2 regions of the Thalassotalea maritima genome follow, and region 2 is predicted to be linked to the other one. Evidence: predicted binding sites of a transcription regulator. Region 2 holds the regulator's gene; the other holds the start of a gene.
What was found. The regulator LexA, encoded in region 2, represses DNA repair genes until DNA is damaged. The targets are predictions, from matches to a motif close to TACTGTATNNNNATACAGTA.
Positions count from the first base shown of each region.

Region 1: a site for LexA is predicted at 14,369-14,388, ahead of recA (recombinase RecA). Genes of this name have one in related genera too.

Region 1 is NZ_CP166919.1:649,876-666,985, reverse strand. Features, by position in the region: gene ACAX20_RS02890 (aspartate kinase) at 1-1,038, opposite strand, end outside; gene alaS (alanine--tRNA ligase) at 1,068-3,692, opposite strand; gene ACAX20_RS02880 (regulatory protein RecX) at 3,704-4,165, opposite strand; gene ACAX20_RS02875 (S41 family peptidase) at 4,402-7,695, shown strand; gene ACAX20_RS02870 (GNAT family N-acetyltransferase) at 7,755-8,141, opposite strand; gene metH (methionine synthase) at 8,279-11,968, opposite strand; gene metA (homoserine O-succinyltransferase) at 12,004-12,915, opposite strand; gene recA (recombinase RecA) at 13,293-14,321, opposite strand; gene mutS (DNA mismatch repair protein MutS) at 14,742-17,110, shown strand, end outside.
Region 2 is NZ_CP166919.1:296,310-313,419, forward strand. Features, by position in the region: gene coxB (cytochrome c oxidase subunit II) at 1-1,044, opposite strand, end outside; gene lexA (transcriptional repressor LexA) at 1,611-2,225, opposite strand; gene ACAX20_RS01295 (acyltransferase family protein) at 2,389-4,317, shown strand; gene ACAX20_RS01300 (glycosyltransferase family 2 protein) at 4,480-5,418, opposite strand; gene ACAX20_RS01305 (glycoside hydrolase family 43 protein) at 5,527-7,152, opposite strand; gene ACAX20_RS01310 (sugar porter family MFS transporter) at 7,431-8,996, shown strand; gene ACAX20_RS01315 (EAL domain-containing protein) at 9,295-12,984, shown strand; gene ACAX20_RS01320 (Gfo/Idh/MocA family protein) at 13,013-13,969, shown strand; gene katG (catalase/peroxidase HPI) at 14,345-16,576, shown strand; gene plsB (glycerol-3-phosphate 1-O-acyltransferase PlsB) at 16,832-17,110, shown strand, end outside.

The DNA.
Region 1 (17,110 bases), 350 kb from region 2:
ATTGCCAACTATAGACACTTTCGTCAGTTCATCACGTATACTGAATGCGTCAATAATACGGCGACTTTGCAAAGTACTCAGTAAATCCGATGTCACATGAAGATCTTTACGAGCCATGGTTAATTTCAGATCTTTAAAATTCTCACCATCAAAATCGCTGATCATATCAATTTCAACATCCGCAGCGGCGAGCGCATTAAATAATTGGTTACGGATTAATGCAGACTCTTTACTCACACGAACATTCACCAATATCTCATCGCGCAAGGCAGCTACCGCCGTTACAGGATTGCGATTGTCAATATCGTCTTCATAACGTATTTGTGTACCAGAGCCTGACTCAAAGCTTGATAACACCCGGAGTGGCATTTTATTTTGCCCGGCAAATTCCACCGAACGCGATTGCAATACCTTAGCACCACAACTTGCTAACTCTAACATTTCATCAAAACTGATGTGTTTCAGTTTTGTCGCTTTGCTATCAATACGCGGATCTGTGGTATATACACCGTCAACATCGGTAAAAATTTGACACTCTTTTGCTTGCAAGGCTGCGGCTATCGCTACTGCTGAGGTATCAGAGCCGCCACGACCTAACGTGGTAATATTACCCTCCCGGTCAACCCCCTGAAAACCAGCAACAATCACCACATGGCCTTGTTGTAGCTCTTGCAACATACGGGTACAGTCAATGTCTTTTATTCTGGCTTTGGTAAAACGGTTATTGGTGTAAATACCCGCTTGGTGACCAAGCAATGAAATTGCCGCATAACCGCGTTTGATCAATGCCATGGCCAACAAGGCTGTCGTTACTTGCTCACCCGATGACAACAACATATCGAGCTCACGTGCCGACGGGTTATCATCAATGTCATTTGCCAGTGACTGTAAACGATTGGTCTCCCCTGCCATTGCCGATACCACGACAACGACTTCATGTCCCTGATTTTTGGTGGCTATTATGGTGTCTGCCACTTGTTCGATACGAGAAGGGGAACCTACAGAGGTTCCCCCAAATTTTTGTACGATTATCGCCATATGATTTGCGCCATACAGAGGTTACTCGCTTATAACTTTTCCGCCAACCAAGCTTCTACGCTGGCTAGTGCGGTTGGGATATTCTCTGGCTGGCTACCACCGGCTTGCGCCATGTCTGGACGACCGCCGCCTTTACCACCAACCTGTTCAGCAACCATTTTAACTAAATCACCAGCTTTTACTTTGCCAATTAAGTCTTTGGTTACACCGGCAATCAAGTTAACTTTACCGTTGTTGGCTAGCGCTAACATAACGATACCTGAACCCATTTTGTTCTTCAGATCATCAACCATATCGCGTAATGCTTTCGGATCGGCACCTTCGACATCAGCAATCAAGGCTTTAACGCCATTGATGTCGATGGCTTTTGACAGCAAATCAGAACCGGCAGCAGCAGCTAGTTTTTGCTGCAGGGCCGCAAGGTCTTTTTCTAATTGCTTAGTTTTGCTCATCATCTGCTCAACTTTGCCTAAGGTGTTCGCTGCGTCAGATTTCACTAAAGCAGCAATGGCATCAAGTTTCGCCGCTTGCTCGTCAACATAGTCAAGCGCTGCGTCTGCGGTTACCGCTTCAATACGACGAATACCTGCAGCAATACCACCTTCAGAAACAATCTTGAACAAACCGATATCACCGGTACGATTAACGTGAACACCACCACATAATTCAGTCGAGGTATCACCTAAGGTGATAACACGCACTTCGTCTTCGTACTTCTCACCAAATAATGCCATAGCGCCTTTTTCTTTGGCGGCATCAATATGCATCAATTCTGCTTGTTGACCGTGGTTAGCACGAATTTGCTCGTTTACCATGCGCTCAGCTTGTTGCAGTTGCGCAGCTGTTACACCTTCAAAATGCGAGAAGTCAAAACGCAGTTTTTGATCATCAACCAATGAACCTTTTTGCGTTACGTGCTCACCTAATACCGTGCGCAGGGCAGAGTGCAGCAAATGCGTTGCTGAGTGGTTTTTAATGATTTTAGCGCGACGTTCGCTGTCGATTACCGCTTCAGCTTTGCTGTTTAATTGGATATCCGCTTTTGCTTCACCGTGATGTGCAATCGCGTTACCTAATTTTTGTGTATCTGTTACGACAAACTCACCAGAGGCAGTTTTGATCACACCGGTATCGCCAACTTGACCACCTGACTCGGCGTAGAATGGCGTAGCATCTAAAATCAGCACGCCCTTTTCGCCCGCTGCTAACGTGCTTACTGCGCCTTCGCTGTTAAATAATTCAACCACAGTCGCATTAAAGCTGTGCTTGTCGTAGCCTTCAAAGTTCGATGTTTTGTCTGACTTTAACGACTCGTTGTAATCAGCACCAAAGTTACTGGCTTTTTGTGCACGCTCACGTTGTGCTTGCATCTCGCTATCGAAACCTTGTTGGTCGATAGCAATGTTATTTTCACGAGCAATATCCGCCGTTAAATCGGCAGGAAAACCGTAGGTATCGTACAACTTAAATACATCTTTACCGGCAATGGTATCACCTTCAAGGTTAGCGATAACGTCGTTAAGTAAGTTCATACCACGATCAAGGGTACGTCTAAATTGCTCTTCTTCAACCTTAAGGATTTTTTCCAGTACGCTGCGTTGTTGCTCAAGCTCTGGGTATGCGTCGCCCATTTGCTCAATCAATGCGCCAACAAGCTTGTAGAAGAATACGTCTTTAGAGCCTAAGATGTGACCGTGACGAATCGCACGTCGAATAATACGACGCAATACATAACCACGACCTTCGTTTGAAGGCATCACACCATCGCTAATTAAGAAACTACATGAACGAATATGGTCGGCAATAACACGTAGCGACTTATTGTCTAAATCACTAACGTTTAACACCTCTGCTGTCGCTTTGATCAAGCCTTGGAAAATATCGATTTCGTAGTTTGAATGCACGCCTTGCATAATCGCAGCAATACGCTCTAAGCCCATACCGGTATCAACCGCAGGCTTTGGCAATGGTTCCATGGTACCGTCGGCGTGACGGTTGAACTGCATGAATACCAAGTTCCAAATTTCGATAAAGCGATCGCCATCTTCTTCAGGTGAACCTGGAGGGCCACCCCAAATGTGCTCGCCGTGGTCAAAGAATATTTCGGTACACGGACCACAAGGGCCGGTATCACCCATTGACCAAAAGTTATCTGACTCGTATTTTTTACCGCCTTTTTTGTCGCCAATGCGAACGATCTTTTCCGCTGGAACACCAATCTCATTGTTCCAAATATCGAATGCTTCATCGTCGGTTTCATAAACCGTCACCATCAGTTTTTCAACTGGCAGCTTTAACGTTTCGGTTAAGAATGACCAAGCAAAACGAATCGCGTCTTGCTTAAAGTAATCACCAAAACTGAAGTTACCTAACATTTCAAAGAAGGTATGGTGACGTGCGGTGTAACCTACGTTTTCTAGGTCATTGTGTTTACCACCGGCGCGCACACAACGTTGAGAAGATGTGGCTCGTGTATAACTGCGTTTTTCCGCGCCTAGGAATGCATCTTTAAATTGCACCATGCCTGCGTTAGTAAATAGCAAGGTGGCATCATTACCAGGTACTAGCGAACTGCTAGCAACGACTTGGTGTTGTTGTTTAGCAAAATGGTCTAGGAATGCCTGTCTGATTTGGGCACTGGATTTAATCATCATCTTCGTCCAACTTAATCTAAGCTCATCGCAGCTGAAATCTGTTCGAAATCAAATCCGCGATATTGTAAAAATCTCATGCGTTTGGCTTTATCTTTTTGATCAACAATGGCGTTATCAGCAAAACGTTTTTGATAAACCTGCTGCGCTAATTCAAACCAGTCAACCGCTTCGCTTGCAAATGCTTGGCGGATCACACGGCTGTGTAAGCCTTTTTGTTTTAATTCATTGTTGATGTAGGCGTAGCCATAGCCTTTGGCAACCCGTTGCCGCAACATACTTTCTGCATAACGTAAATCGCTTTGAATATCATGCTCTTGTAACTTATCGAGCACCAGTTCAATGTCGCTGTCAGCAAATTCTTTTTGTCGTAATTTTTGCTTTAATTCGTCACGCGAATGTTCTCGGCGAGCCAAATAATTGTACGCTGCCTTCTTCACCGCTTTATTGATACTCGGCTCTGTATGGCTTGTCACGGATAACCTTTTAATGTTTGAAAACTCGCCTATTTTACCGACATAAAAATAAAAATACAGTTCAATAATTCAGTATTTCTAGCAAACTGAAAAAAATTGGCAAATTAACTAACTTTTTCCCAAACCATAACGTATTAACGCTACAATCGAAACACATCAATGTTGCGCTAACCACTATATTCATGGCGAGCAACAACAATAATAAACACCAATAAAGACATTAGATGAGGGATAGAATGAGGTTAAAGAAGTCGATTCTTGCCGGCATGATTGCTTTGGCGACAACCAACGCTTACGCTGAACAAAAATTAGGTTATTTTAGTTCACCTGCGTTACACAACGATTCATTGGTATTTACCGCCGAAGGTGACTTATGGCATAGCAAAATCAGCGCAGATAACAGCAACGTAGCTAAAGCTCAACGCCTAACGACCCATGCTAGTAATGAAACCATGGCGAGCATTTCACCCGATGGTAAATTTATCGCTTATGTGGCCAACTATGAAGGCACCGACGAAGCTTACCTTATGCCATTGAACGGTGGTACACCAACTCGCCTTAGCTATGAAAATTCCCGCGTACGTGTGCAAGGTTGGACGCCATCAGGCGAAGTTATTTACGCCACCAATGCCGGCTTTGGCCCAGCCAATTACTGGACATTAAAAACCGTCAATCCAAACACCTTGAAAACCAAAGAGATTCCGCTGGCAGATGCCATTGAAGGTGCTGTATCAAGTGATGGTAAGCATTTATTTTTCACTCGCTTTGGATTACAAGTAACCGGTGATAATAGCAAGGTTTATCGCGGTGGTGCGCAAGGCCAGCTATGGCGCTGGCAAATGGATAGCAAACAAGAAGCAATGTTATTAAGCAAAGATCACCAAGGTTCTGTTCGTGAGCCTATGTATTACAACAATAAGGTGTACTTTGTATCAGACGCCAGCGGTAGCGATAACTTATGGTCAATGAACATTGACGGTAGCGACAAAAAGCAGCTTACTAAGCACCAAGATTGGTCGATTCGTTTAGCATCGAATAACAACAATACTGTTGTTTACCAGTTGGGCGCGGATATTCATCAATTTAACCTAGATGATAACAGCGATAAGCGCATCGACATTTCACTTGTTTCCGATTTTAGCGAACGCCAAGAGCGTTGGGATAACAAGCCACTCAATTACTTTAATAATGCCGCCGTTGCCAAAGCGGGTAACAAAGTGGTGATTACCGCTCGTGGTAAATTGGCGGTCGCTGCTGCCGACCAAAGCCGTTTAGTGGAAATCAACACGCCTGCGCAAAGCCGTAACCGTGCCGCGGTATTATCCAGTGATGGTAAATATGTCTTCACCATTAATGACGCCAGTGGCGAACATGAAATTTGGCGCTTTGCAGCCGATGGTTCTGATAACGGCACGCAGTTAACCAAAAATGGTGATAGCTATCGCTGGAACCTTTATCCATCACCAGACGGCAAATACTTAGCCCATGACGATCGTAACGGTGATTTATGGTTATTAAACCTTGAGACGTTAGCCAACAAAAAAATTGCCAGCAACGGCAGTGGTTTTTCGGCATATAACTCTGTGGTTTGGTCAAGCGACAGTAATCTTATCGCCTTTAGCGGTGATCACACCGATCGCCAACGCACTAGCATACGCTTATATTCACTAACGGAACAAACCGAGCAATTTATCACCTCTGATAAATACGAAGCATTCTCGCCTGCGTTTTCGCCTGATGGTAACTGGTTGTATTTTATCTCGAATCGTCACTTTGCATCATCGCCAAGCTCGCCTTGGGGCGATCGTAATTTAGGCCCGGCGTTTGATAAGCGTGGTCTAATTTATGCCTATCAACTGACTGATCAAGCAAGTTTCCCGTTTAAAACATTAACCGAGCTTGATCACGCGGCGTCTGAAACAAACAAAAATGATAAAGACCAGGACAATAAGGATAACGACAAAGCCAAAGTAAACTGGCAAGCGATTACCGACAAGCTTTACCAAGTACCCGTTGCAAATGGTAATTACAGTGATCTAAGCGCCAATGATAAAGGCCTCTATGTCACGGTTAGAAATGGCAACAAACGCGATATCCAGTTTATTAAAAACGCCAACCGTAACATTAAAGCCGATACTTTTATTAGCGATGTTCGTGGTTACCAACTTGCCGCCGATGGCAAAACCATACTGGTAGCGAAAAAAGCGGGTAATGAAACCGCATTATATTTACTTCCTGCTGGAGAAAAAGCAGCAAAAACATTAGCTGATCACCAAGTCAATTCAAAGCAATGGCAACTGTCGTTTTCGCCAGCCGATGAGTGGCAACAAATGTTTGAAGATGCGTGGCTTATGCACCGTGAATTTTTATTCGATGCCAATATGCGCGGCCTAGACTGGCAAGCCGTTAAAGAAAAGTATCAACCACTGGTTGATCGCATCACCTCACGCAGCGAACTAAACGATATTTTCGCGCAAATGATGGGCGAGCTAAATGCCCTGCACTCACAAGTGCGTGGCGGCGATATGCCAAAAAATAGCAACGCACCGAAAGGCAGTACCTTAGGTGGTCGCTTTAGCGAAGTGAAAGACGGTATTCGCATTGATGATATATTCGATGCCGATAAAGATATTCCATCGTTTGCGTCGCCTTTAGCTAAAGCCGAAGTTAATGCTCTTGAAGGCGATATTATCACCCATATTAATAACCAAGCGGTTGATTCGCTAGTCGCTATGCACAAAGCACTGCGCAATCAAGCGGGCAAGCAAGTGTTGTTAACCCTAGAGCGCAAAGGCAAAACTCACCAAACCGTTGTTGTGCCGGCAACAACACGTAGCGATGCCAATATGCGCTACCTTGATTGGGTAGAGCATAATAAGCAATTGGTCACTAAAGCCAACAGCGATATTGGTTACTTGCACATGAATGCGATGACCTCGCGCGACATTAACAGCTTTGCCCGTGAGTTTTACGACAACATAGAAAAAGACGGTTTAATCATTGATGTGCGCCGTAACCGTGGCGGTAACATTGACAGCTGGCTAATTGAAAAACTGTTGCGTAAAGCATGGATGTTTTGGCAAGAGCGTGACAGCGCGCCATACACCAATATGCAGCAAACCTTCCGAGGTCACTTAGTGGTCCTCACCGATCAGCTAACCTACTCTGACGGTGAAACCTTCTCAGCAGCGATAAAATCGCTTGGTTTAGCCCCACTGATTGGTAAGCAAACGGCAGGTGCCGGTGTATGGTTAACGGGTCGTAACCGCTTAACCGATAACGGCATGGCGCGTGTTGCGGAATTACCACAGTACTCAATGGATGGCACATGGGTAGTAGAAGGTACCGGTGTATCGCCAGATATTGAAGTAGATAATCTGCCGTACGCCACCTTTAACGGCTTTGATGCTCAGCTAGAAAAAGGTATTGAATACCTAAATTACAAACTAAAAGCGGAATCAATTGCGCCATTAAACGCTAAGCCAATGCCGAAAACGGGCCCAGCGGCTGATGTGTTTAAGATTCAGTAATTGCTAGTAAATTAGAAATGTAAAAGGGCATCATAGATGCCCTTTTATTTTGTCTCGATTTAAACTGTTAGGTTAAAAGCCATATTCCAGCAAAATTTATTCTCGCTAGATAACTTAAATCCATGCTTCTCATAGTATGAATATAGCTCGGGTCTATATTTCTTAACCATAATCGTAATTTTATTTTTACCAAGTTCTTCAGCTACATGCTTTGCCTGGTTAATTAATCTTGTGCCATGCCCCTGATTCTGAACATCCGGATCAACAAAAATATTCAAATGTATCTCACTACTAGGGAAGTTTGGTCCCTCAGAGCTAAGTGTTAAATATGCTTCTAGCTTTTCGTTCTGTTCAAAAATCAGTAACCTATCGAATATAAACTCACTTAAATAAAAGCAATCTTGCTTAAGAATACTCTTTTCTTGCAATGAAACTTTTCTTCTCAAATTATTAACTTTCGTAAGAAGAGTTTTATCGCACTCCGTTAAAACTTTGCACATCACTACTATTTAACCCATCCAGTTAAATTATTGTTTATTCTATCTAAATTGAAGATATGACCTTATTAACCCTTTAATCATCATTACGGCTCGTAATTCAAATTTGGCGCGAGCCATTTTTCCGCTTCGCTTAATGACCAGCCTTTGCGCTCGGCATAGCTTTCAGCTTGTTGTTTATCAACTTTAGCAACGGCAAAGTATTTACTTTGTGGATGGGCAAAGTACCAACCACTCACAGCGGCTCCTGGCCACATGGCGTAGCTTGAGGTGAGCTCCATACCAATGTTGTTTTCAACATCAAGTAAATCCCAAAGGGATTGTTTTTCGGTATGCTCTGGGCAAGCAGGGTAACCTGGTGCTGGGCGAATACCTTGGTATTGCTCGCGGATTAATGATTCATTATCAAAGTCTTCGTTGGCGCTATAACCCCAGTAATGTTTACGCACTTGTTCGTGCAAATATTCGGCGCTGGCTTCGGCAAGCCTATCGGCTACGGCTTTGAGCAAAATCGAGTTATAGGTATCATGCTCAGCGTCATACTTTGCCACCAAGTCATCAACACCAAAGCCCGACGATACGGCGAACGCACCGATGTAATCGTCAATACCAGAATCGTGGCTTGCCACATAATCACTTAAGCAACGGTTAAATTGACCTGCTGGTTTTGCAGTTTGTTGACGTAAATGGGCCAGTCTTTTAAGTACCTGCTGTTTACTCTCATCGGCGTAAACCAAAATATCATCGCCATCACTCGCCGCTGGGTATAATCCAAAAATGGCACGCGCTTTGATGGTGTCTTTGGCTATTAGCTCATCAAGCATGCGGTTGGCATCGTTAAACAGCTTGCTGGCTTCTTCGCCAATCAGTTCGTGTTCAAGAATGGCTGGGTATTTACCCGATAATTGCCACGTTAGAAAAAATGGCGTCCAGTCGATGTAGTTGCGCACCACATTTAAGTCGAGCTTATCCAGTACCGTTACACCTAACTTATTCGGTTTAACAGGCGTGTAATCGTTAAAGTCAGCTACAAAGGCATTAGCACGAGCATCAGCTAGAGAGTGCAACTCGCTACGAGGGCCTTTTTGCGAATGACGCTGACGAACTGTCTCGTATTCTTTTTCGGTGCGCTGTACCAAATCCGCTTTAAGTTTGTCATTTAATAGCGCATTGACCACAGACACCGAACGCGAGGCATTGGCAACATACACCACGGGATGCTGGTACTGTTGGTCGATTTTTACCGCCGTATGCGCTTTTGACGTGGTCGCTCCGCCAATAAGCAGTGGTAAATCAAAATCAAGGCGTTGCATTTCTTTAGCAACATGCACCATTTCGTCAAGGCTTGGGGTAATAAGCCCTGACAAGCCAATGATGTCGACTTGTTCTTGTTTGGCTACTTGTAGGATTTTATCGCACGGTACCATTACACCAAGGTCGATAACCTGATAGTTATTACATTGCAATACCACGCCAACAATGTTTTTGCCTATGTCATGTACATCGCCTTTTACCGTTGCGAGCAAGATCTTGCCATTGGATTTACTGGTGGTTTTGGAGGCTTCGATAAACGGTTGTAAATGGGCTACCGCTTGTTTCATCACTCTTGCCGATTTCACCACTTGCGGCAAAAACATTTGTCCTTCGCCAAATAAATCACCGACGACATTCATGCCATCCATGAGTGGCCCTTCAATCACTTGCAGTGGATGCTCGGCGGCGAGGCGAGCCTCTTCGGTGTCGGCAACGATATATTCATTAATGCCTTTTACTAACGCATGCTCTAAACGTTTGTTAACCGGTAACTCGCGCCATGTTAAATCGACCTTACTGGTTTGCCCTGATGCTTGATTGCGATACTGCTCGGCAATGGTAAGCAAGCGTTCAGTAGCGCCGTTGTCGCTGTTAAGCACAACGTCTTCAACCGCTTGCAATAAATCTTTGGGAATATCTTGATAAATGGCCAATTGGCCAGCATTTACAATGCCCATATCCATGCCATTTTTAATGGCGTGATATAAAAATACCGCATGAATGGCTTCGCGTACCGGATTATTACCACGAAACGAGAATGACACATTCGACACACCACCAGAGATCATCGCATGCGGTAAGGTTTGTTTTATTTCTTTGGTCGCCTCAATAAAGTCAACGGCGTAATTATCGTGCTCTTCAATACCGGTGGCGATAGCAAAAATATTGGGATCAAAAATAATATCTTCGGGTGGAAAATTCAGTTCGTCGACCAAAATATGATAAGCGCGCTGACAAATCTCCACTTTGCGCTGCTTGGTATCAGCTTGACCTACTTCATCAAAAGCCATAATGATCACCGCCGCGCCATAACGACGAATAAGCTCAGCTTGGCGTTTAAACGCTTGCTCGCCCTCTTTTAGCGATATCGAGTTAACAATGCCCTTGCCTTGGATGCATTGCAGGCCTGCCTCAATAATCTCCCATTTAGACGAGTCGAGCATAACCGGTACTTTGGCAATATCAGGCTCACCAGCGATAAGATTAAGGAAGGTCACCATTGCAGCTTGGCTATCAAGCATGCCCTCATCCATATTGATATCGATGATTTGCGCACCATTCTCTACTTGCTGCAAAGCAACAGCAATAGCGTCATCGTATTTTTGCTCGGTAATAAGACGCTTGAAAATAGCAGAGCCGGTAACATTGGTTCGCTCACCAGCGTTAACAAACAAACTGTTGTCATCAATGTTTAACGCTTCTAAACCGGATAAGCGACAGGCAATAGGCTGCGCCGTAATCGTTCTGGGTTTAATGTTTTTTACCGTATCGGCAATGCCTCTGATATGTTCTGGCGTGGTACCGCAGCAACCGCCAACGATATTTAAGAATCCCGATTCTGCCCACTCTTTAATGTGTGCGTTCATGTCGGCAACAGTAAAGTCGTATTCACCAAAGGCATTCGGCAAGCCCGCGTTAGGGTGTGCTGAAATAGCAAAATCGCTGATATTTCTCAACTCTTCAATGTACTGGCGCAGCTCCACTGGCCCAAGCGCACAATTAAGACCTATCGCAATCGGGTTAGCATGACGTAGCGAATTATAAAACGCTTCGGTAGTTTGCCCCGATAGTGTCCGCCCTGATGCATCGGTAATGGTGCCGGAGATCATTATAGGTAAACGCAATTGGCGCTCAGCAAACACGTCTTCTATCGCGAAAATGGCGGCTTTGGCATTAAGGGTATCGAAGATGGTTTCAATCATGATTATATCGACACCGCCGTCGATAAGTGCCATGGTAGATTCACGATACGCCGCAGCGAGCTCATGAAAGCTGATATTGCGAAATGCTGGGTCATTCACATCTGGCGACAGAGAACAGGTGCGATTGGTCGGCCCTAAAACGCCCGCAACAAAGCGTGGCTTGTCAGGCTGTAAACTGGTTACCTCATCAGCAATTTGGCGAGCAATATGCGCCGCTTGTAAGTTAATTTCTGCCGATATCTCTTGCATATCATAATCGGCCATCGCAATGCGTGTGGCATTAAAGCTATTGGTTTCGATAATATCGGCACCAGCGAGCAAGTATTGGCGATGAATATCTTTGATTACTTCGGGCTGAGTTAATACCAATAAGTCATTATTGCCTTTGAGATCACAAGGCCATTTTGCAAAGCGCTCGCCACGAAAGTCGGCTTCGCTAAATTGATGCTGCTGGATCATGGTACCCATGGCACCATCGAGAACTAATATACGCTCAGATAATTGTTGTTCTAATAAAGTATGGCTAGATGATGTCACAATATACTTCCAGGATTACGGCACTAAACATGCTCTTATTAATGATTTAAATGATATGGCGTAATTTGATACACGTAGTAATTCAACCAATTACTAAACAATAAACAGCCATGACTTCGCCAATTATTGGCCGGTTCGCTATCAATACAGTCATTATCAAAGTAATTGACCGGTATTTGCGGGTCAATACCTGCGTCACAATCTCGCTGATACTCTTCTTTGAGTGTGTAAGAGTCATATTCAGGATGGCCGGTAACAAACACATGGCGTTTATCATTACTTGCTGCCAAGTAAACACCTGCTTGTGCTGAGTGTGCTAATACCGATAATTCTTCAATAGATTGATAATCCTGCAGTGGTATTTCGCCATAACGAGAATGTGGTACGTTAAAATGCTCGTCAAAGCCTCGCGTTAACTGCTCCATCGGATCTAAGGTTTTGTGCTGATATATCCCTGATAGTTTGTCATCACGCAACTGCCGCTCTAACCCATAATGAAAATACAACGCCGCATGAGCTGCCCAGCAAGAATATAGACTTGAGGTGACATTACTGTTGGCCCAGCGAAATACTTCTTCTATTTTATCCCAGTAGTTAACCTGCTGATAATCTAATTGGCCAAGCGGAGCGCCGGTAACAATAAGCCCATCATAGTGTTTGTGTTTAATATCATCGAATAATACATAAAAGGCATCCATATGAGCCTTGGGAGTATTTTTCGGTTGGTCGAGATGCAAACGCACCAAATCAATATGAATTTGCAATGGAGTATTTGATAGCATGCGCAAAATCTGGATTTCCGTTTCAATTTTATTCGGCATAAGATTGAGTACAGCCACCTGCATCGGCCGTATGTCCTGGCTGATGGCACGGGTTTCCGACATCACGAAAATATTTTCATTCGCTAGCACCGCCAGTGCGGGTAATTGATTAGGGATCTTTATTGGCATAACAACATTCTATTAACATAAACATATTCATAGTACGTGAGCATCGTAGAATGTCAACTTTAAACATCTAGACGTCTAAAGTTTATATTATAGATTCCTCTATAAAAAGAATTAAAGGTAGGGGTTTATGCTGATAAGTTAAATAAAACAACGTCTGTAGTGACCAAACTATTTAGCGATATTCTTTAACGCTACCTGTGGCTAGGAAGTATAAATCAGCTACAAGCACTCCCTAGCACCATCCATGGCACGGGAGTATAAGTACATCCATGACAAGCACTTCCTAGCACCATCCATGGCGCGGGAGTATAAGTACATCCATGTACAAAAAAGGCCACTCATTGAGTGGCCTTACAATACAAGATTAGAAACTGAGATTATTCAGCTTCAATTGTCTCTTCTTCGTCACTAACTACAGTGGATGTTAGTAATAATGCACGCAGTTTGGCGTCTAGGTCTTTTGCCATTGCCTTGTTTTCTCTTAAGAAATTACAAGCATTGGCTTTACCTTGACCGATGCGCTCACCATTACAACTGTACCAAGCACCGGCTTTTTCAACTAACTTGTGCTGTACACCTAAATCGATAAGTTCACCGATATTGTTAATGCCTTCACCGTACATGATTTGGAATTCAGCTTGCTTAAATGGTGGAGCAATTTTGTTCTTAACTACTTTAACGCGTGTTTCGTTACCAGTGATTGCATCACCATCTTTAACCGCACCTGTGCGACGAATATCTAAACGTACTGACGCGTAGAATTTCAATGCGTTACCACCTGTTGTGGTTTCTGGGTTACCAAACATAACACCAATTTTCATACGGATTTGGTTAATGAAGATCATCATGGTGTTAGATTGCTTCAAGTTACCCGTTAACTTACGCATTGCTTGCGATAGCATACGTGCTTGCAAGCCCATGTGGCTGTCACCCATGTCACCTTCAATTTCAGCTTTAGGAGTAAGCGCAGCTACCGAGTCAACAACGATAACATCAACCGCACCAGAGCGGGTTAGCATGTCACAAATCTCTAATGCTTGCTCACCTGTATCTGGTTGAGATACCAATAACTCATCAATATTTACACCAAGCTTTTCCGCGTAAATAGGGTCAAGTGCATGCTCAGCATCAACGAAGGCACACACTTTGCCATTACGTTGTGCTTCAGCGATAACTTCTAGGGTTAGTGTTGTTTTACCACTTGATTCAGGACCGTAAATTTCAATAATACGTCCCATTGGTAAACCACCTGCACCTAATGCAACGTCTAATGATAAAGAGCCAGTTGAAATGGTTTCAACGTCCATGCTGCGGTTCTCACCAAGTTTCATGATTGAACCTTTACCGAATTGGCGCTCAATTTGACCTAGCGCTGCGGCTAACGCCTTTTCTTTATTCGCGTCCATTAATGTCTCCAGAAGTTTTAATATGTATCCAGTAATTGATGACAGTATACTGTATAATCGTACAGTATCAACAGTTATTTCTAAAAATCGTTAAAAAACCGCAAAACAACCCAGTAACACACTGATTTAATTGAAAAACAAATAAAACCTTCGTTAGTTACACATGATCACTTTAATATCATATACAGTACATTACTGTAACTGATACATTATTATATACAGTAGTTTATGCAGTAAAGCTGACTCTGTTTAAAGAAATCATTTTTGCTCTTTAACACAGATTATTTTAACATCATTACATTGTAACGTTTACTCCTATATTCAAGGTTTCTAGGTAAATTTAATAAGCCTTTGCTGGCGCACACAAAATAGTTTGCTTGCCACTTATTTCACCTCGAATCCATAACAAAAAGCTAATAGATGACTGACAACCTTTTAAACAATGGCAATCATACGCCTATGATGCGCCAGTACCTGACCATTAAATCTGAGTTCCAAAATATTTTATTGTTTTATCGCATGGGCGATTTCTATGAACTATTTTACGATGACGCCAAAAAGGCGGCTGATTTATTGGATATCTCGCTAACCGCTCGCGGCAAATCAGGGGGTAATGCGATTCCGATGGCCGGTGTTCCTTACCATGCCGTAGAAGGCTATTTGGCCAAATTGGTGCAACTTGGTGAGTCAGTGGCCATTTGTGAGCAAATTGGCGATCCTGCGACCAGTAAAGGTCCAGTTGAACGCAAAGTAGTGCGCATTGTTACACCGGGTACGGTATCCGATGAAGCGTTATTAAATGACAAGCAAGATAACCTGTTAGTCAGCATATTTGAACATAAAACGGGTTTTGGTGTGGCCTACTTGGACATGAGCAGTGGCCGTTTTGTCATTGCTGAGCCAAATACAGCTGAGCAACTGCAAGCAGAGTTGCAACGACTTAATCCAGCTGAGTTGCTTTATCCTGAATCATTTAACCATGTTAGCTTAATCGATTCCATTAAAGGAACGCGTCGCCGTCCCGATTGGGAGTTTGATCTGGCAACCGCCAACAAAGTCTTAAACAAACAGTTTAGCACCAGCGAGTTAGCCGGTTTTGGCGTACAAGATTACCCACTTGGTCTGTGTGCCGCAGGTTGTTTATTACAATACGTTACCGATACGCAGCGCAGTGCCTTGCCACATATTCGTTCGATTAAAGCAGAAAGTTATGCTTCTGGTGTAATTTTAGATGCCGCTACTCGTAAAAATTTGGAACTCACCGTTAATTTATCCGGCGGTTACGAAAACACTTTAGCTTCAGTGTTAGATAAAAGTGCAAGCCCAATGGGTTCGCGCCTATTAAAGCGTTGGTTACACTTCCCTCTCAGGGATATTGATACGTTACAACAGCGCCAAGAGGCTATTGCCACCATCCTAGCCGAAGACATTAAAGACGATACCTTTGATGTGATAAAAAGCATGGGTGATATCGAACGTATTGTTTCCCGCGTGGCCTTGCGAAGCGCTCGCCCTCGTGATTTTGCACGTTTGCGTAATGCTCTTACCGCCTTACCCGAACTACATGAGTTAGCCAAACTTTGCCAGACGCCATTGATGCAAACATTAGCAGAGCAAGTTAAACCACTACCAGATACTCAACAACTACTTAGCGAAGCCATTGTTGATAACCCGCCGGTATTAATCCGTGATGGTGGTGTTATTGCCACAGGTTATAACGCTGAGCTCGATGAACTGCGCGATTTAAGCCAAGGTGCTACTGATTACTTGGCACAAATGGAGCAACGAGAGCGTGAAACCACTGGCATCAGCACGCTAAAAGTTGGCTACAACAAAGTGCATGGTTTCTATATAGAGATTTCTCGTAACCAATCACAAGATGTACCGGATCACTACATTCGGCGCCAGACATTAAAAAATAACGAGCGCTTTATTACCGAAGAGCTAAAAGCCCATGAAGAAAAGGTATTAACGGCACAAAGCCGTTATTTAGCCTTAGAAAAACGCTTATACGATGAGCTATTCGATATATTGGCTGAGCAAATTGATACCTTACAAACCTGCGCGCAAGCCATTGCCACAATCGATGTATTAAATACCTTTGCCGAACGCAGCGACACCTTAAATTATCAACAACCCGAGCTTAGCAATGAGCCTGGCATAGAAATAAATGCAGGTCGCCACCCAGTGGTTGAGCAAGTCAGTACTGAAGCCTTTATCGCTAACCCTGTCATGCTTAACAATGACCGCCGTATGTTAATTATTACCGGTCCTAATATGGGCGGTAAATCAACCTATATGCGGCAAACGGCGCTTATCACGCTGCTTGCTCACGTTGGTTGTTTTGTTCCTGCCGACAGTGCACGCATTGGTATTGTCGATCGCATATTTACCCGTATTGGTGCATCTGATGATTTGGCAAGTGGCCGCTCAACCTTTATGGTTGAGATGACTGAAACAGCTAATATACTAAACAATGCCAGCGAAAAATCATTGGTATTATTGGATGAAATCGGCCGAGGAACATCGACCTATGATGGCCTATCACTGGCTTGGGCTTGTGCAGAGTACCTCGCACTTAATTCTAAGGCATTTACGTTATTTGCCAGTCATTACTTTGAGCTGACAGAATTAGCAGAGCAAATGCCAAGCCTAGCTAATGTGCACCTTGATGCCGTTGAACACGGCGACAGCATTGTCTTTATGCATGCCGTGCAAGAGGGTGCGGCTTCAAAAAGTTTTGGCTTGCAAGTGGCTCAACTTGCTGGTGTACCTAAAGGCGTTATAGC
Region 2 (17,110 bases):
ATCTTTAGCCTGAATCGCATCGCCAGTGTTATTACCCCACGCATTACGCTCATAGGTAACGACAGCGGCAATTTCTTTAAGACTTAGTTGCTTACCAAAGGCTTGCATACCGGTACCGGCACGACCATTGACGACAACATCGATATGCTCATTTACTTTACCGCCATCGATAGATATGCCACTGCCGGCTAATGCCGGAAATGCTGGTGGTAACCCTTTACCATTAGGTTGATGACATGCGGCACAGTGTGCCATGTAGGTGCTTTCGCCTAGCTCCATCAGGTCTGCCATCGACATTTCTTGATTAACAGACGCCGCTTCTGCTTGCTTAGCTTGGGTTAGAGCGATTTTTTGTTCATTTATCCAGCGCTCGTAGTCCGCTTCTGAGCGAACATCTACAACAATTGGCATATAACCATGGTCTTTACCGCATAGCTCGGCACAGCGGCCGCGATAAATGCCGGGTTCATTGACTTTAGTCCATGCTTCGTTGATAAAACCAGGATTAGCGTCTTGTTTTACCGCAAAGGCAGGCACCCACCATGAGTGGATAACGTCATCTGAGGTAATAAGGAAACGTACTTTGCGATCGACAGGGATAACCAAAGGCTTGTCGACTTCGAGTAAGTAGTTCTCACCTTTCTCATCGCCTTCGCCTGCGCGGTTGTCGAATTGAGTTCGAGGAGTGGATAAAACACTGTAAAATTCAATGTCTTGATCAAAATACTTATAATGCCATTTCCACTGAGAACCGGTAACTTGAATGGTGATATCAGAGTTGCTGTTATCTTCCATATCAATTAGGGCAGTGGTTGCTGGCCATGCCATACCGATTAAGATCAAAACAGGAATGGCTGTCCAAAGAATTTCAACTTTGGTACTTTCGTGGAAATCGGCCGGCTTGACGCCTTTAGATTTGCGATGAAAAATCATCGACCAGAACATTGCACCAAATACAACCACACCAATTGCTGTGCAAATCCACAGCACCATCATATGGAGGTCATAAACGTTTTGGCTGACGTCTGTCACACCTTTAGTCATGTTCCATTGTGATTCAGCCCAAGCTGGACTAGCAAATATACCTGCCAATCCTAGCCAACCTAGGTTACCTCTCTTCACTCGACATCTCCTTCTGCTTAACAAGCCTAAGAAAATACAGAAAAAGGACAGGATACATCTTCACTCGATGTCGCAAATTTCCGTAAATTATTGTTTTTGTTATTAGACTAAATACTTCTGGAATTCAGTCTATTACGTACGACCAATCTACGTTTGGGTATAATTTGAATGGTGTAGATTTAGCGCGCTTTGTTGTTATTATTCAATGGCTCTATCTACGCGTTAAGCTAGACAATGAGTCATTTTTGTTTATTTCATGAACTAGGATTACTTAAAATTTGAACAAGATCTAGTGTTTTGATTGAAAAAAAGAAATATTTTCAAGGGGTAGGAGCTAGAGTAAATACTCTCAAAATGCTTGAGGCAAGCTTGATGAAAGAGTTGTAGGAATCGAGTTTGATGATAAAGCTAAGAAAAAGACCGAGTCTGTTTGCTTGTTTTTTGAACAGCGAGCTAACTAATCTAGCCCGCTAGTTGTCGATATTGATTTACATCCAATCAGCATTGCGAACAATACCAACAGCAATACCTTCAATATTAAACGGCGTTGATGCTAGATCGACAACAATCGGTTCAAAGGCTTCATTTTCAGCATGTAAGTACACAACATTACCTTCGCGTTTATAACGTTTAACGGTGACATCATCGTCGACGCGAGCAACCACAACCTGACCATTATGAATATCTTTAGTTTGATGCACAGCAAGTAAATCGCCATCCATAATACCGATATCTTTCATACTTTCGCCGTTAACACGCAATAAATAATCGGCTGCTGGATGAAATAAGCTGGCGTCTATTTTGTAATGATCTTCAACATGCTCTTGCGCCAAAATTGGCTCTCCAGCAGCGACACGACCAATTAGAGGTAGACCTTCTTCTTCAATATGCTCTTCGGCTAATTTTATACCGCGCGAGGTACCCGGCAGCATTTCAATAAAGCCTTTTTTCGCAAGTGCTTTTAAATGCTCTTCGGCTGCATTGGCAGATTTAAAACCAAAGAAATTGGCAATTTCTGCGCGGGTTGGAGGCATGCCGGTAGCGGCGATTTTTTCTTTGATAAGATCAAATATTTGTTGTTGTCTGGCTGTTAGGGCTCGCATGCGTAGTCGCCTGTCTATATGTACAGTAACTGTTAGTATATACAGCTAGCAGTAATAAGCAACCGCTAAGCGTTTGTTTTATTTAAATAGACTTCGTTGCCGCATTTCTCTTAGTAGGAAGGTATATAAGGATGACTTTGTCTTATTGTTTTTTTAGGATAAAATGCGCCAAAATATTTTATTCAGTTGGTATATTCTTGTGCAGTTTAGAAAAGATATCAATGGTCTAAGAGCCATTGCAGTAATAGCTGTTGTGTTGTTTCATTTTAATGCGAACTGGATGCCCGGAGGTTTTGCGGGAGTAGATGTATTTTTTGTTATCTCCGGTTTCCTAATGACGGGGATAATATTTAAAGGGATCGAGCAAGAAACTTTTTCGATATCGAAGTTTTACCTTGCAAGGGCTAATAGGATCATACCTGCATTAGCGGTTCTTTGTTTGGTCTTACTGGTGTTCGGCTTATTTTTCCTGACTCCGTTAGATTACAAAGCACTAGGAAAGCATGTACTCAGTAGTATGACCTTTTTATCCAATATCGTATATTGGACAGAATCTGGCTACTTTGACACAGCTTCACACGAAAAATGGCTTTTACATACTTGGTCTTTATCTGCTGAATGGCAATTTTACATACTCTACCCTCTAGCCCTTATTGCGATGAGAAAGCATATGTCATTGATGGCTATGAGAAAGGCCATCTTAGCAGGAACTGTAATCGGGTTTTTCTTATGTGTAATAGCAACCTACCACTGGGCTAATCCTTCATACTATCTATTGCATACTAGAGCGTGGGAGATGATGATTGGTGGTGTTGCATACCTCTACCCGTTAAAACTTGCAGAGAATAGAAAAAAAGCCTTTGAATGGCTTGGGTTAGTACTAATAATCTTATCTTATACATTCATATCAAAAGACAGTTTATGGCCAGGCTATTTAGCTTTAATCCCTGTTGTAGGGACGTTCTTGCTAATCCAAGCTCAAAGAAATGATAGTTTCGTCACAGGTAATATTATATTTCAGTATCTAGGTAAATGGTCTTACTCTATATACCTTTGGCATTGGCCTTTTGTTGTTGCGATATTCTACTTTTCTTTAACGGAAAATTTTATATATTTAGGCATTTTAGCATCGGTCTTCTTGGGTTTTCTCAGTCACAAATATATAGAGACGATTAAATTTAGAAATGATTTCTCGCAATTATCGCAATACTTAAAATGTAAACCTATTGGCCTTGTTTTCTCGATAGGTTTATTAGGGCTGATTGTGTTGGTGAATAATGGTTTTTTAAAGCTTGCTCCTCATCATTATCAAGAATTAATTGGTAAATCAGTTCCAAGCCCATACAGAGACACCTGCCATATCGGTTCTTATCAAGAGCCTTCAAAGTCGTGTGAGTATTTTGGTGAAAATATATCTTGGGCTATTTTGGGTGACAGCCACGCAGTAGAAATTGCTTATGCGTTAGCTGATAAATTACAGTCTGACGAGGTTGGGTTAAAGCATTTTAGCTATTCTGGGTGTATACCATCATATAAGAAATCCGCCGATTTTAGTGAATGCTCTAAATGGTATAATGACAGTATCAACTATATCATCGAAAACGATAATATAAAAAATGTGGTTTTTAATCACCGTTTTACAGCTCACCTTTTGGACGGCAACGCTGATAATTATACCGATGAGAGTGAGCCTGATATTTCTAGGGAAGCTTTATCTCTTGTTGAGCAAATAGATGAGTTAATTTCTTTATTAGCTTCTAAAAAAGATAATGTTTATATTTTCTACCCAATACCGGAGCTTCCGAAGCCAATAAACCAGCTGATAGACAATAAGCTTCATAGCGGGGAAAGTTTAGATAACATAGTTGGGACGAGCCTAAACTGGTACAAGAATAGAAACGTGCATATGATTAGGCATTTTAACAATTCAAAATACCCTGATAATGTTCATTTGATAAACCCAGAGAAAATCTTTTGCGATCAAACTGACTGTTATGCGGTGAAAGATGGGGTACCTCTTTATTTTGATGATGACCATCCGTCGATTCTTGGGGCATTTAAGTTAGTGGAAATGATTGAAATATCGAATTAAATAATCGAGGGCTATATTTAGGTATTGTATTCGTGAGGCTGTAGCTGAATATAACAAACCAGATTAATGGGATGAAGTTATAGAGAATTTGTAAGCCCGAAAGATAGATCGCTGTATCATGGTGTTAAGGGCTTACAAGATTGCTCAAATAGCGTTAAATAATTAACGCTTATTGAAAACGTTTGACTTGATTTTACGAATAGCCTTTCTAATTTTTGAAAAAAAGCTGCCTTTTTTATAGCGACCTTTGTCTTCATGACGAATAAAAAATACATTCGTTAATTCAATTGGTTCACCTTGAGGTTGATTGATTAACCATCGAAAAGCTCTGTCATCGTAGGTTTTTCTCCAGCGCTCTACAGTTGTTTGGTAGATTTTTAAATCGTCACAATAGCCACATGCTCTTGCTACATCGCCATGGGTAATTTGTATTGGCCCCGTCGCCCGACTAAAGAATAATTCTTTAAACTTACTTTTATCTATTTCTTTTATTGCTGGAGAATTGTCCGTCTGTTCGAGTAAAGAATCACTTTTAGATAGCAATTCAGTCGCAAATAATTTTTCTGGGTAGACAAGATAATCTTGACGATTGACGAGTTGCTCAGCTAACTGGTCGAGAGAACCTTCGTGGAAAACAACATCACAGTCGGTAAACCAAACCCAATCTGCCTTGGTATTTTTGGCTGCGATATTGCGGCCTATCGCACGACGCATAAGTTGTTCTGTCGGCAATGGAATAAAGTTCCATGTAAGGTTGTTGGCCTCTTGTGTTTTAAAATACTCAATAAGTTGAGTCGTCTCAGAGTCATCAACGGAGTAAAATACAGTATGGGTTACTCGTACATTATTTAGAGGGTACTTTACTAATGAGCTTAGTTGATACGTTAATAGGTGTGAGTAGTTCCAACAATGCGAAACAATTTCCAAATTTAAAGGCAGTTGAGCTAGGGTCAGTTGTTCCTTAGGAGGTAAATTTTTATTAAACCAAGTATATGGTATTAGCCCTTTTGTGGCTGCAAAGCGAAAAAGAAACTCTTTGATGCTATCAATACGAGTGAATGGAGGATAAGACTGAGGCTTCATTAACGTATATTCTTTCAAGTTTAGGATCGATCGTTGTATGATACCAGATTTTAAAAAGGAGACGTAGATATTAAGAGCTCTTCGATTGATTCATACCACTGCTTAATAATTACAGAGTTTTCCTATTTATATATCTAGTGTTTTTTCTTGATAGTCAAAATACTTAAAATACGCAGGATGCTGTTGCCCGCTTAGGTCTTGGCAACAGATGCCGACAAACGCACCTGTGAAATTAGCATCACCGCCACCTTCGCCAACTTCATCACTTAATACGCTGTAATCAAGAGGAAACGGTAATTTATGCCAATCTTCGCCGTCCACTGCCCAAGAAAACCATAATAAATCATATTCAACTTCCGCTTTTAGCTTGATCTCCCCATGCGCTGGTAGCGAAATCACGTCATCCATCGGGTATAGCGTTTGCCAGTCACTGCAACACATCAGCAAATCCAGCACGCGGCCTTTGTCAGGATCGTGAGTAACGTGTAAATAGTAGTGTTTTTTGGCGTTGTAATAGCAGACGAGTCCGGCCATTTGCTGGAAGTTTTTTGGCTTAAAATCGAGTTGGGTTTCAACGCTATAGCAAAATGCTTGTTGGCGTCTGGCAATCAATGCTTGCTCAAACCATGAGCCTAATGATTGCTTTCCGGCAAGGCGCAAATAACCTGGGCGCTCGTGTTGCGACATGACCTCTTCTGGCAACGGATAACGCAGTGTTTGAAAGTCTAACGGCAATGGTGAGCCGTCAAATTCAACGCGTTGTTGCCTAGCTCGTGCTGGGCTTTGTTTATGGTTTTTTATGTCAAATTGGCTAAGGGGAGCATGACCGCCGCCTTTTAAGCGAGGCCAACCATCATTCGACCATTCAACAGGCTGAATCGCAGTTTCTCGGCCCATGACAGAACGACCTCGATAAGCTAATGGGCGACTACAGAGATGTACAAGAAAGTGTTCACCAGAGGTGGTTTCAACCAAATCACCATGACCAGCCCGTTTTAATTCAGTTAACGGCGAACGCGCTGAGCTTAACATTGGACCTTGTGGGTCAACTTGATATGGCCCCCAAATTGATTTAGCGCGGGCAAAGGTGACCGCATGGTCTTTTCCGGTGCCGCCTTCGGCAACCACCATGTAGTAATAACCGTCGCGCTTATATATATGCGGACCTTCTGACAGGCCAATGGCGGAGCCGGCGAATACATTCTTTGCGTCGCCAACAAGTTTGCCGGTTGCAACGTCTAATTCTTGCACCATAATGCCGCCAAAATACTTGTGCGGTAGCCAATTATTGCGTCCTGTTACTTTGCGATGATCCCAGAGCATATTGATAAAATATTTTTTGCCATCGTCATCATGAAAAATAGACGGGTCAAAGCCACTGCTATTGACGTAGATAGGATCTGACCAATCGCCTAAGATATCGTTTGTGGTAACGTAGAAGTTAGGGGTGTCTTTGACATCACCGGCAAAACGTTTGGTATCGGTAAATGCCAAATAAAAGGTGCCACTGTCGTAACTTAAGCAAGGTGCCCAAACGCCACAAGAGTCTGGATTACCGCGCATATCAAGTTGTGATAAACGCGTTAGTGGATAGGTAACTAATTGCCAATTGATAAGATCTTTCGAGTGATAAATCGCAACACCTGGATACCATTCAAATGTTGAGCAAGCAATGTAATAGTCATCGTTAACGCGAATGATTGAAGGGTCAGGATTGAAACCTGGAATAATAGGGTTATGGACAGTTGTCATGACAAATCGCTCTTATGGTTATCAATGTGGGAGGTGTCTATCAGACCTTATTTTTACCATAAATACTGCTTTTATGCTTGCTGTTGGCGAGACTTTGTTTTGTACAAAGAACATATTTTATTATGTGAGCGGGCCAGCTCAATAAGGTACGCAGTTCGCTTTGACTCATTATTGGTAGTTAATAAGTTGGCTAAATAGATATTTCGCTGTTCAATTTATAGCGAGTTTGGATATACTGGCTACATTACAACAACAATGTTAATGGATTATTACAATCAATGAAGCTTTCCCCCGTACTTCTTTATACCATTATAGTGTCGCTTGGCGGCTTTATTTTTGGTTTTGATGCATCAGTTATCTCGGGCACCGCTAATTATTTAACCAATGAGTTTCAGCTTGATGATATTCAACTCGGTTTTGTGTTTAGCGCACCAACACTCGGGGCGATAATTGCCACGTTAACCGCAGGTGTATTATCAGATATTCTAGGTCGTAGAAACTTATTGCGTATCATTGCGGCTTTATATTTGTTATCGGCCATAGCATCAGCCTTCGCACCTACTTATTGGACTTTGGTTGTTGCCCGTTTTATTGGTGGTTTAGCATTTTGTTCACTGATGGTCGCGCCAATGTATATTGCTGAAATTAGTCAGCCAGAAAAACGCGGTAAAATGGTATCGATTAATCAATTAAATATCGTTGTTGGCTTCTCTGCTGCTTATTTTGCAAACTATTTCTTACTTGATGCGAGTCAAAATCCAACCGAATTAATTCGTTCGCTAGGTATCGACACCAACACCTGGCGCTGGATGTTGGGCTTGGAAATCCTGCCGGCTCTTGTGTGGTTAATTTTATTGTTTTTTATTCCACCAAGCCCACGTTGGTTAGCTCTGAAGAATCAAGATTTGGCTGCCGAAAAAGTTCTAAAAAACTTGCACGGTGATAGTGCTGAGCATTCTTTTAAAGAAGAAATTGCGGAAATTCGTGAGTCGTTAGCTAAACAAGACAGATCACTTAAAAGCAGTCTAAAATTCCTGTTTGGTTCAAAAATGCGTTTTGCTCTCGTTATCGGTTTAATCGTTGGTATCGCTCAGCAAGTAACGGGTATTAATGCGGTGTTCTTTTATGCACCAAGTATCTTTGAACAAAGTGGTGTTGGTACTAACGCAGCGTTTTCGCAAGCGGTATTGGTAGGCCTTATTAATGTTATCTTTACCGTGGTTGCTATGGCGTTAATCGATAAATTAGGTCGCAAGCCACTGTTAATATTTGGCTTGGCAGGTGTTGTTATGTCAATGGCGCTTTGCTCATATGGCTTTAGCCAAGCAACGTATAAATTGCAGCAACAAGATATCGTTCAAATCGCCGAACAGTATCCTCAAATAAAAGATTTGAGTGAATTTGAAGGAGTGACTTATCACTCCGATGTGGCGTTTAAAAATGCGCTTATCGATACGCTCGGTAAAAGCGATTTCAATAAAGCCCAAGGCGAGATTTTAAAACTTGCTAGTAATATGAATGCGACCGTTATCTTGTTAGGGATTTTAGGTTTTGTCGCGTCGTTTGCGGTATCACTCGGTCCAGTGATGTGGGTTATGTTCTCGGAAATATTCCCTAATCACATTCGTGGTATTGCCATTTCGTTTGTTGGGGTAATCAATTCAATGGTGAGCTTTACGGTTACCTTAGTATTCCCTTGGGAGTTATCGAATTGGGGCGCCGCAACAACATTCTTTATCTATGGCGCCAGTGCGTTGTTAGGTTTAGTACTTGTGATGAAGCTATTCCCTGAAACCAAGGGCAAAACTTTAGAACAACTTGAGGTTGAGTTAAGTCGAGCTTAATCGTCATGAAAGTATTGAGTTAGGGTTAGCCCAATAGAATAAGCAAAAGGGTGTTGCAGTGGCAACGCCCTTTTTGTTTCTATAACCTAGTTGAGCTGCATGCCATTAAAGGAACTTTTACTGACTGTTTGATTACTTGTTTTAACGGTGGCTTGCAATCGGGTTTTACTTTATTTTTACAAACTCGGGTGGTAGATTGCTATAGGTGGCGTGTTAGATTGTGGCGAACCCCCATTTTGTTTCGCGAACCTTTGATATTAATAATAATTTTAGTGGCTCTTAGTTTGGGATTATAAGCATGCGTGTGAATAGATTGGCGATATTGATATCTATTATCACTCTTGTGTGTTCCAGCATGGTGAGCGCTAGTAATTTTATTGGCTTTAAAAGGCTTGATGATGTTAGCGGTCTTTTAAATGCGCAGATCAATCGTATTTACCAACAATCTAATGGATACATTTGGTTGGCGACCGCCAAGGGTGTTTTTCGTTACGATGGCCATGATTTTCAGCATTTTTTTTATTCACCAGGTGAAGCTCACCATATTTCCAATAATTTTGTTCTTGATATTGTCGAAGACGCCGATGGTTATTTATGGTTAGCAACCGAAGCGGGCTTAAATCGAATTAAAGCGGGTGGCGAAATTGATGTATACGATACCCGCCATGGCCTAGGCTCTGCTTGGGTTTTACGCTTGCATTATAGCGAGAAGTTAGGTGTTGTTGCTGTCACTCAAGAAGGGGTATTCACATTCAATAAAGAGCAGCAATATTTCCAACCGCTTGGTGATGCATCATTTGTCAGTGAAGTCGTCGCTGAAGATAACCTCGGTAACCTTTATTTTCCAACACCCCAACGCTTAATTAAGTTTGATGTAGAACGTAATCAATATCAATACTACCCCTATCAAGATTTTCCAGTGATTGGTGGGGTTTATTCAAATGCAGCTAAATATGTCGGTGACTCGCTATTTTTTGGTGTGTTGAATGTCGGTCTAATAGAGTGGAATAGTAAAACTCAGCAAACAAAAGTTTGGGACATTGGCGCCGGGTTTAAAAAGGATGTGATTTCAGATATTGAACTCTATGACGATGCGCTTTGGTTAAGCTTCCACAGTTCGGGATTAATGACTTTCGACTTGTCAACTCAACAAAAACAGCTTTATCAAAGTAATAAGTTTGATCCATACAGCTTACCTTCTAATGGGGTACTCGATATTCACTTTGATCATCAAGGCAGTATATGGTTAGGGCTCGAGGGTGGTGTGGTCCAAGCTTTTCCAAATAGCGACATCGCCCTTTATCAGCCTGATGCACAATTTAACGTGCCGATTACTAATCAAACCTTCACCACCCATGTTATAGACAACGAATTGTATGTTTCAACCGTGAACAATGTCTTAAAGTTAGATATTGAAACTGCACAATGGCAAAAAGACGTTTTTGGTTTTCAACAAACAGGATTTAACGGAGAAGATTTATCAGTTTGGGCAATTGACCATAATGAGCATTATATATGGTTTGCAACCGATCACGGATTGTTTAAGTTCGAGCGAGATACAAAACAACTGAAGTTTTTTAGTAACGAAATAGGTAATCCTCACAATTTACTGAACCGCGAAATATATACAGTATTAGTCGATGGCGATGGGGTTTGGATCACGGGTTATATTGATGTTGGCTTAGCTTATTTTAGTGAGGAGAATGGGGTAAGTCGAACCTTACTTAAAGAGCCGGATAATCTTTACAGTAAAGAAGGCAACTTCACTTATAAAAAGATTCGGGGTAAAGACGGACGTATTTGGATGGCAACAACCGATGGTATTTTTGTTGTCGATTCGCGAACCAATGATGTTACCCATTTTAAATTGGGGAATGGCGCAGGTTACGTTCGTGCCTCAGATATTGCCCAAGATAAAGACGGTACGATTTGGGTTAGCACCCAAGGTGAAGGTTTGGTAAAGATCCTATTACAGCCCGACGGAAACCTGGCTAAGGCACGCCTTTCTTATGTTGATTTGCCTTCTTTGCCTTCTAATGATTTGTATTCGCTTTCCCTTACCCAAGATAGTGTCTGGTTAACATCATCTAATCGTATTATTGAGTTGAATAAACAAACCTTGCAGACGGATATTATTTTACCTCCTTTGGCTTTAGGCGCTTTAACTTGGGTGGAAACATCTTCATCGATTCTGAATGATAAGTTTTTACTTGCGACCAATTATGGTGTTTTAACCGCAAATTTAAGTCGCCAATCAGCGATTAATCATCAAGCGCTTGCTCTTGTGTCGATACAAAATGATGGCGTTGAGAAAGTCGCAAGGCTCAGCCAAGATAAGCCGATAAATTTATCTGGTGATCATATAAAAATTATGATGTCGGCATTTAATTTTGCCACCAGTGAAGCGACTAAGTATCGTTACCGCCTAAATAGCTCTGAGGATTACCAACTGATTAGTGGCAATACCATTGAGTTTCATAAGTTATGGCCTGGTCAATATCAGTTAGAGTTATCGCATACTGGTATCGATGGCAAATGGCAAACGCCGTCAAGCACGTTTCGCTTTAACGTGATTATTCCAGCTTATTACTATTTGATCGTGTTAAGTTTGGTGTTGTTTATTATTGGCGCGGCCTCATATACATACACTCGTCGCAGTCGTTTGGCAATGTTGAAACTGCAAGCGGTAACCGATCCTTTAACAGGCTTGAAAAATCGTGAAGGGTTTAATGTCTTTTATCAACGACTATTGTTAAGGCGCCAGCCTTTTACATTAATTCTTTTTGATTTAGACCGCTTTAAGGATGTCAATGACCTGTATGGTCATAAAATTGGCGACAAATATATTCAGGCAATTGCTAAGTGTCTAGGTGCTAGTATCCGTGACCGTGATATGGTTGCTCGGTTAAGTGGCGATGAATTTGCGGTGATTTTAACGTCTTATGAATCAGGGTCACAGATTAAAGACATTGTTCAGCGCATTCACAATAAAGTACAGCGCCAATACGCCATTGATGGTATTAATATTGATGCGAGTCTAAGCGCAGGCGCTGCGGTATATATGCTTGATGGTGAAAATGGTGAAACACTATATAACCGTGCCGATGCAGCTTTGTATGAATCAAAAAACTCTGGACGCGGTCAGTTAACATTTTTTAATGCCGAGATTAAAGAGCAACTGCGTAAATCCATCCTTGTTAAAACGGGCTTGAAATCGGCAATCGAGCAACAACAGTTTGAATTATATTATCAGCCGAAAGTGTGCTCGGCTACGCAACGAGTAGAAGGTTATGAAGCCTTAATACGTTGGCAACACCCGAAAGAAGGCTTTGTATCACCTGAATTTTTCATTAAAAAGGCGGAAGAAAGTGGTGATATTTTAGAAATTGGTCGTTGGGTGCTTGAGCAAGCATGTGCTGACGCTAAGTTGTTAAATGACAGAGGCTTACTGGCCACTTCTGTGTCAGTGAATATTTCCGCGGTACAATTAAAATCACAGCAATTGGTTGAGCAGGTAGCCAGCGCGCTTGCCAAACATCAATTGCCAGCAGACAAACTAGAGCTGGAAGTTACCGAAACCAGTTTGATTGATAATATGGGAATGGCTAGCCAAGTCATTAAAGACTTGCAAGTATTGGGCGTATCTATTGCTCTTGATGATTTTGGCCATGGTTATTCATCACTTAACTATTTATCGAAAATTCGCTTTAATACCCTCAAATTAGACCGTAGTTTAATCGATGAGATAGAACATGACGAAGAAGCGCTAAGACTGTTAAAAACGGTATTTAACTTAGGAGCGGAATTTGATTTTGACATTGTTGCTGAAGGTATTGAAACCAATCGACAGTTCGAGATCATAGCTGAACTACCCAAGTGCCGATTACAAGGTTACTTATTTTCTAAACCAGTACCACTTAAATATATTGTTAAGCGCAGTGACGACGTTGCAGCATCGGCGATTTTGCAGCAAAGTACCGTGTTTTAAGATTATTAATTAAAGCTAGGGAGTTTTTATGGCTAAGGTCCGTTGGGGCATTGTCAGTGCTGGTAATATCAGTCATACCTTCGCTAAAGATATTATTTATGCGAAAAATGCCGATTTGGTCGCTGTTGCTGCGCGTCAGTTATCTGCGGCTAGCGCCTTTGCAAGCCAATATCATATCGGCAAAGCTTATCAGGGATATGAGGCACTGTTTGCTGATCCTGATGTCGATGCGGTCTATATCTCAACGCCACATACCCTGCATTTTGACAATGCCAAAGCCGCGTTGCTTGCGGGCAAACATGTCTTATGCGAAAAACCAATAACGACAAGCCCTGAACACTTATTGCAATTAAGTGCGTTAGCGAAGCAGCAAGGTTTGTTTCTAATGGAGGCTATGTGGACGTATTTCTTACCAGCTATCCAGCAAGCTAAACAATGGGTGGATGATGGTCGCATCGGTGATGTGACCCATATTAAAGCCGATTTTGGCTACCCAATGCCTTATGATCCTAATTCTCGGCCGTGGAATATCAACTTAGCGGGCGGTTGCTTGCTCGATATGGGCATTTACCCGCTCGCGTTTAACTATCTATTTAATTCGAGTACAGACTACAGCCCCCATATTATCGGTCGCCGTGCGCCAAATGGTGCTGACCGTGATGTTGTGATGGCATTGGATTACGGCAAGCAAGTATCGCAGCTACATACATCGTTTGATGTGCGTTTACCAAACTGTGGAGCGGTGGTTGGCACTAAAGGCCATATTATTATTCCTGATTTTTTCCGTGCGCGCGAAGTGTCGCTTTATCACATCGATGAGCGCGTGGAGCATTTTGTTGATAACCGCCAAGGGTCAGGTTTTGAATTTGAAATTACCACCGCAAGTCAGGCTATTTTAGAAGGCAAGCAGGAATCCCCTATCATGCCACACAGTACAAGTTTGCATTTACAGCAGCAAATGCAGGATATCTTGGCAGCGTTTTAACTGTTTGGTTTGAATTTTTAAGGTTTTCAAAGGTTTGCATGGCGCTGGCTGTCAATCGATAGACGTGTTAACTCCCTTATCGATAGCAACGCATCAATAGCAAACTAAGGCCAGAGCTTGGCATGTACAGACACTCCGATTAAGTTGTGCGTACATTGACCTGTAAGTCTAAAATCAATTTTCTCGATTACCACAATCTAATCTATTTATTTTTCTATTGTTCATAGCTTTCCTAGACTTACTAGTGCATTAAAGGACTGTTAATTCAGGTCAGGGTACCTTACCTCGTACCTGTGTTCGCACTATATAAACGATAGCGATAATACTATCCGCAAAGGGGGAGCTATGTTAACTAAAACTAAGTTACAGCAAGCAATGTTAATGGGTTTATCATCACTGGTGCTTGTTGCCTCGGCAAGTTTTGCTGAGCCACAGTCGAGTAAACCGAAAGGTGCGATGGGCTCTGGTCATGCCGCATCGGGACAAGCAAAAACCAATCAATTTTGGTGGCCTGATCAACTGGATTTGTCACCACTTCGTGATCACGATAGCCGGTCAAACCCTTATGGTGAGGATTTTGATTATGCTAAAGCGTTTGCCAAACTTGATATGGCAGCCCTGAAGAAAGACTTGAACGAATTATTGACAACGTCTCAAGATTGGTGGCCAGCGGACTGGGGTAATTACGGACCGTTATTTATCAGGTTAGCCTGGCATAGTGCAGGTACCTATCGAACATTAGATGGTCGCGGTGGTGGTGACGGTGGCCAAATGCGTTTTGATCCTCTCAATAGCTGGCCTGATAACGGTAACCTCGACAAGGCCAAGCGCTTACTTTGGCCACTGAAGCAAAAATATGGTGCAAGTATTTCGTGGGGAGATCTGATGATCCTCGCAGGCACGGTTGGTATGGAGAATATGGGGTTTAAGACCTATGGTTTTGCTGGCGGCCGCGCAGATGACTGGGAGCCAGACTTGGTATATTGGGGCCCCGAAGTGGAAATGCTAGCCAGTGACCGAGAAGAGCGCGACGGTGAATTACAACGTCCTCTTGGTGCCACGCACATGGGATTAATTTATGTTAATCCAGAAGGGCCTAAGGGTAAACCGGATCCAGTCGGCTCGGCGAAAAATATTCGCGTAGCCTTTGGACGCATGGCCATGAATGATGAGGAAACGGTTGCGCTAATCGCTGGTGGTCACACATTTGGTAAAATGCACGGTGCCCATAAACCGCAAGACTGTGTTGGTACAGAGCCGGGTGGGGCGGCGATTGAAGAGCAAGGTTTAGGGTGGAAAAACAAATGTGGTAAAGGCCACTCTGAAGACACAGTAACCAGTGGTTTGGAAGGGGCTTGGACACAAGCGCCTACTAAGTGGACGACATTATATTTGCAGAATCTATTGACGTTCGATTGGCAGCAATCTCGTAGCCCTGCTGGTGCGATTATTTGGATCCCAACCGATGAATCAGTACACAACGCGGTGCCAGATGCGCATGTGGAAGGTAAATTTAATCCGCCGGTAATGACTACGGCGGATTTAGCATTGAAGTTTGATCCTGAGTACAAAAAAATTGCCGAGCGATTTTTAGCTGATCCAGAAGAGTTCCGTCTCGCCTTTGCCAAAGCGTGGTTTAAATTAACCCATCGTGATATGGGGCCGAAAGCGCGTTATTTAGGTAATGAAGTGCCTGATGGGGAGTTTATCTGGCAAGATCCTGTAACTATGCCTGAAGGAAAAACAATTTCGTCCAGTGATGTCAGTAAACTGAAAAAAGCCATCCTCGATACCGATTTAACGGTCCCTGAATTAGTGAGAACGGCTTGGGCATCAGCAGCGAGTTTTAGAGCGTCGGATATGCGCGGTGGTGCTAATGGTGCTCGTATTATGTTAGCGCCACAAAAAGACTGGGCTGTAAATAACCCGCAAGAATTAGCGAAAGTAATTGAGACACTGCAAGGCGTTAAAAATGACTTTGCTGACAACGTCTCTATGGCTGATTTAATTGTTATTGGTGGCGCTGCCGCGATAGAGAAAGCTGCCAGTAATGCAGGTGTAAACATTACCGTGCCCGTTGTTCCTGGTCGTGGTGATGCCAGCCAAGCGCAAACTGATGTTGACTCGTTTGCGTTACTCGAGCCAGCAGCAGATGCCTTTAGAAACTACTTCGATGTAAGTAAGAGCTATCGTTCCCCTACTGAGATGTTGATTGATAAAGCAGAGCAATTAACATTGTCGGTACCTGAAATGACCGTTCTTATTGGCGGTTTACGAGTGTTAGGCGGTAATGCACCAGATGTTACTCACGGTGTGTTTACTGATCAAATAGGAACCCTAAGTAACGACTTCTTTGTCAACTTAATGGATATGGGAACACAATGGCGCAAAGCAGCAACACCAGGCCTGTACGAAGGTTTTGATCGAAAAACCGGAAAGAAAAAGTACACGGCAACATCGGTTGATTTGGTCTTTGGTTCTAATTCGGAATTGCGCGCAGTGGCCGAGGTCTATGCCTATGACAATACAAAACAAAAATTTATTGAAGACTTTGTAAAGGCTTGGACAAAAGTGATGCAACTGGATCGCTTTGACTTGCGTCACTAGCTGTAAAGTTTCGTTCCTTTAAATTCAAGGCGATTAGTTGCATGGCTGCTAATCGCCTTTTTACTGCGTTAGTGTCTAGTTATTGGCTTTATCTATGTGACTAACAATGGTGATACTGATTGATATGGCTTATCGTTTATAAGCTGTAACAAGCGAATTCCCTGCTGGAATTATGGCTATTGTGGTCATTCACTCGATAATAGTGGTAGAATTGCATCAGTTTTTTCTATTCGATTGACGATTAAAGATACACCAATGAGAGCTCTGTTTTACTTTTTACTGTCATTGCCAGTAAAACTATTGGTTCGCTGCAAAGTGATCCCTGAAGATGTTGAGAAAATTAAAAAAGACGACAACAAAGATGTCTTTTATGTGGTGCGCTATCAATCAGCAAGTGACTTGTTAGCGTTAAAGCATACCTGTAAGTCACTCGGTTTGCCTGACCCGTTAGAAAAAGTAACGGTTAATGGCGAGACCATGGAGCGCTGTATCTGTTTAGAAAAACCACGCTCGTTGTTTCCATTTTTTAAACGT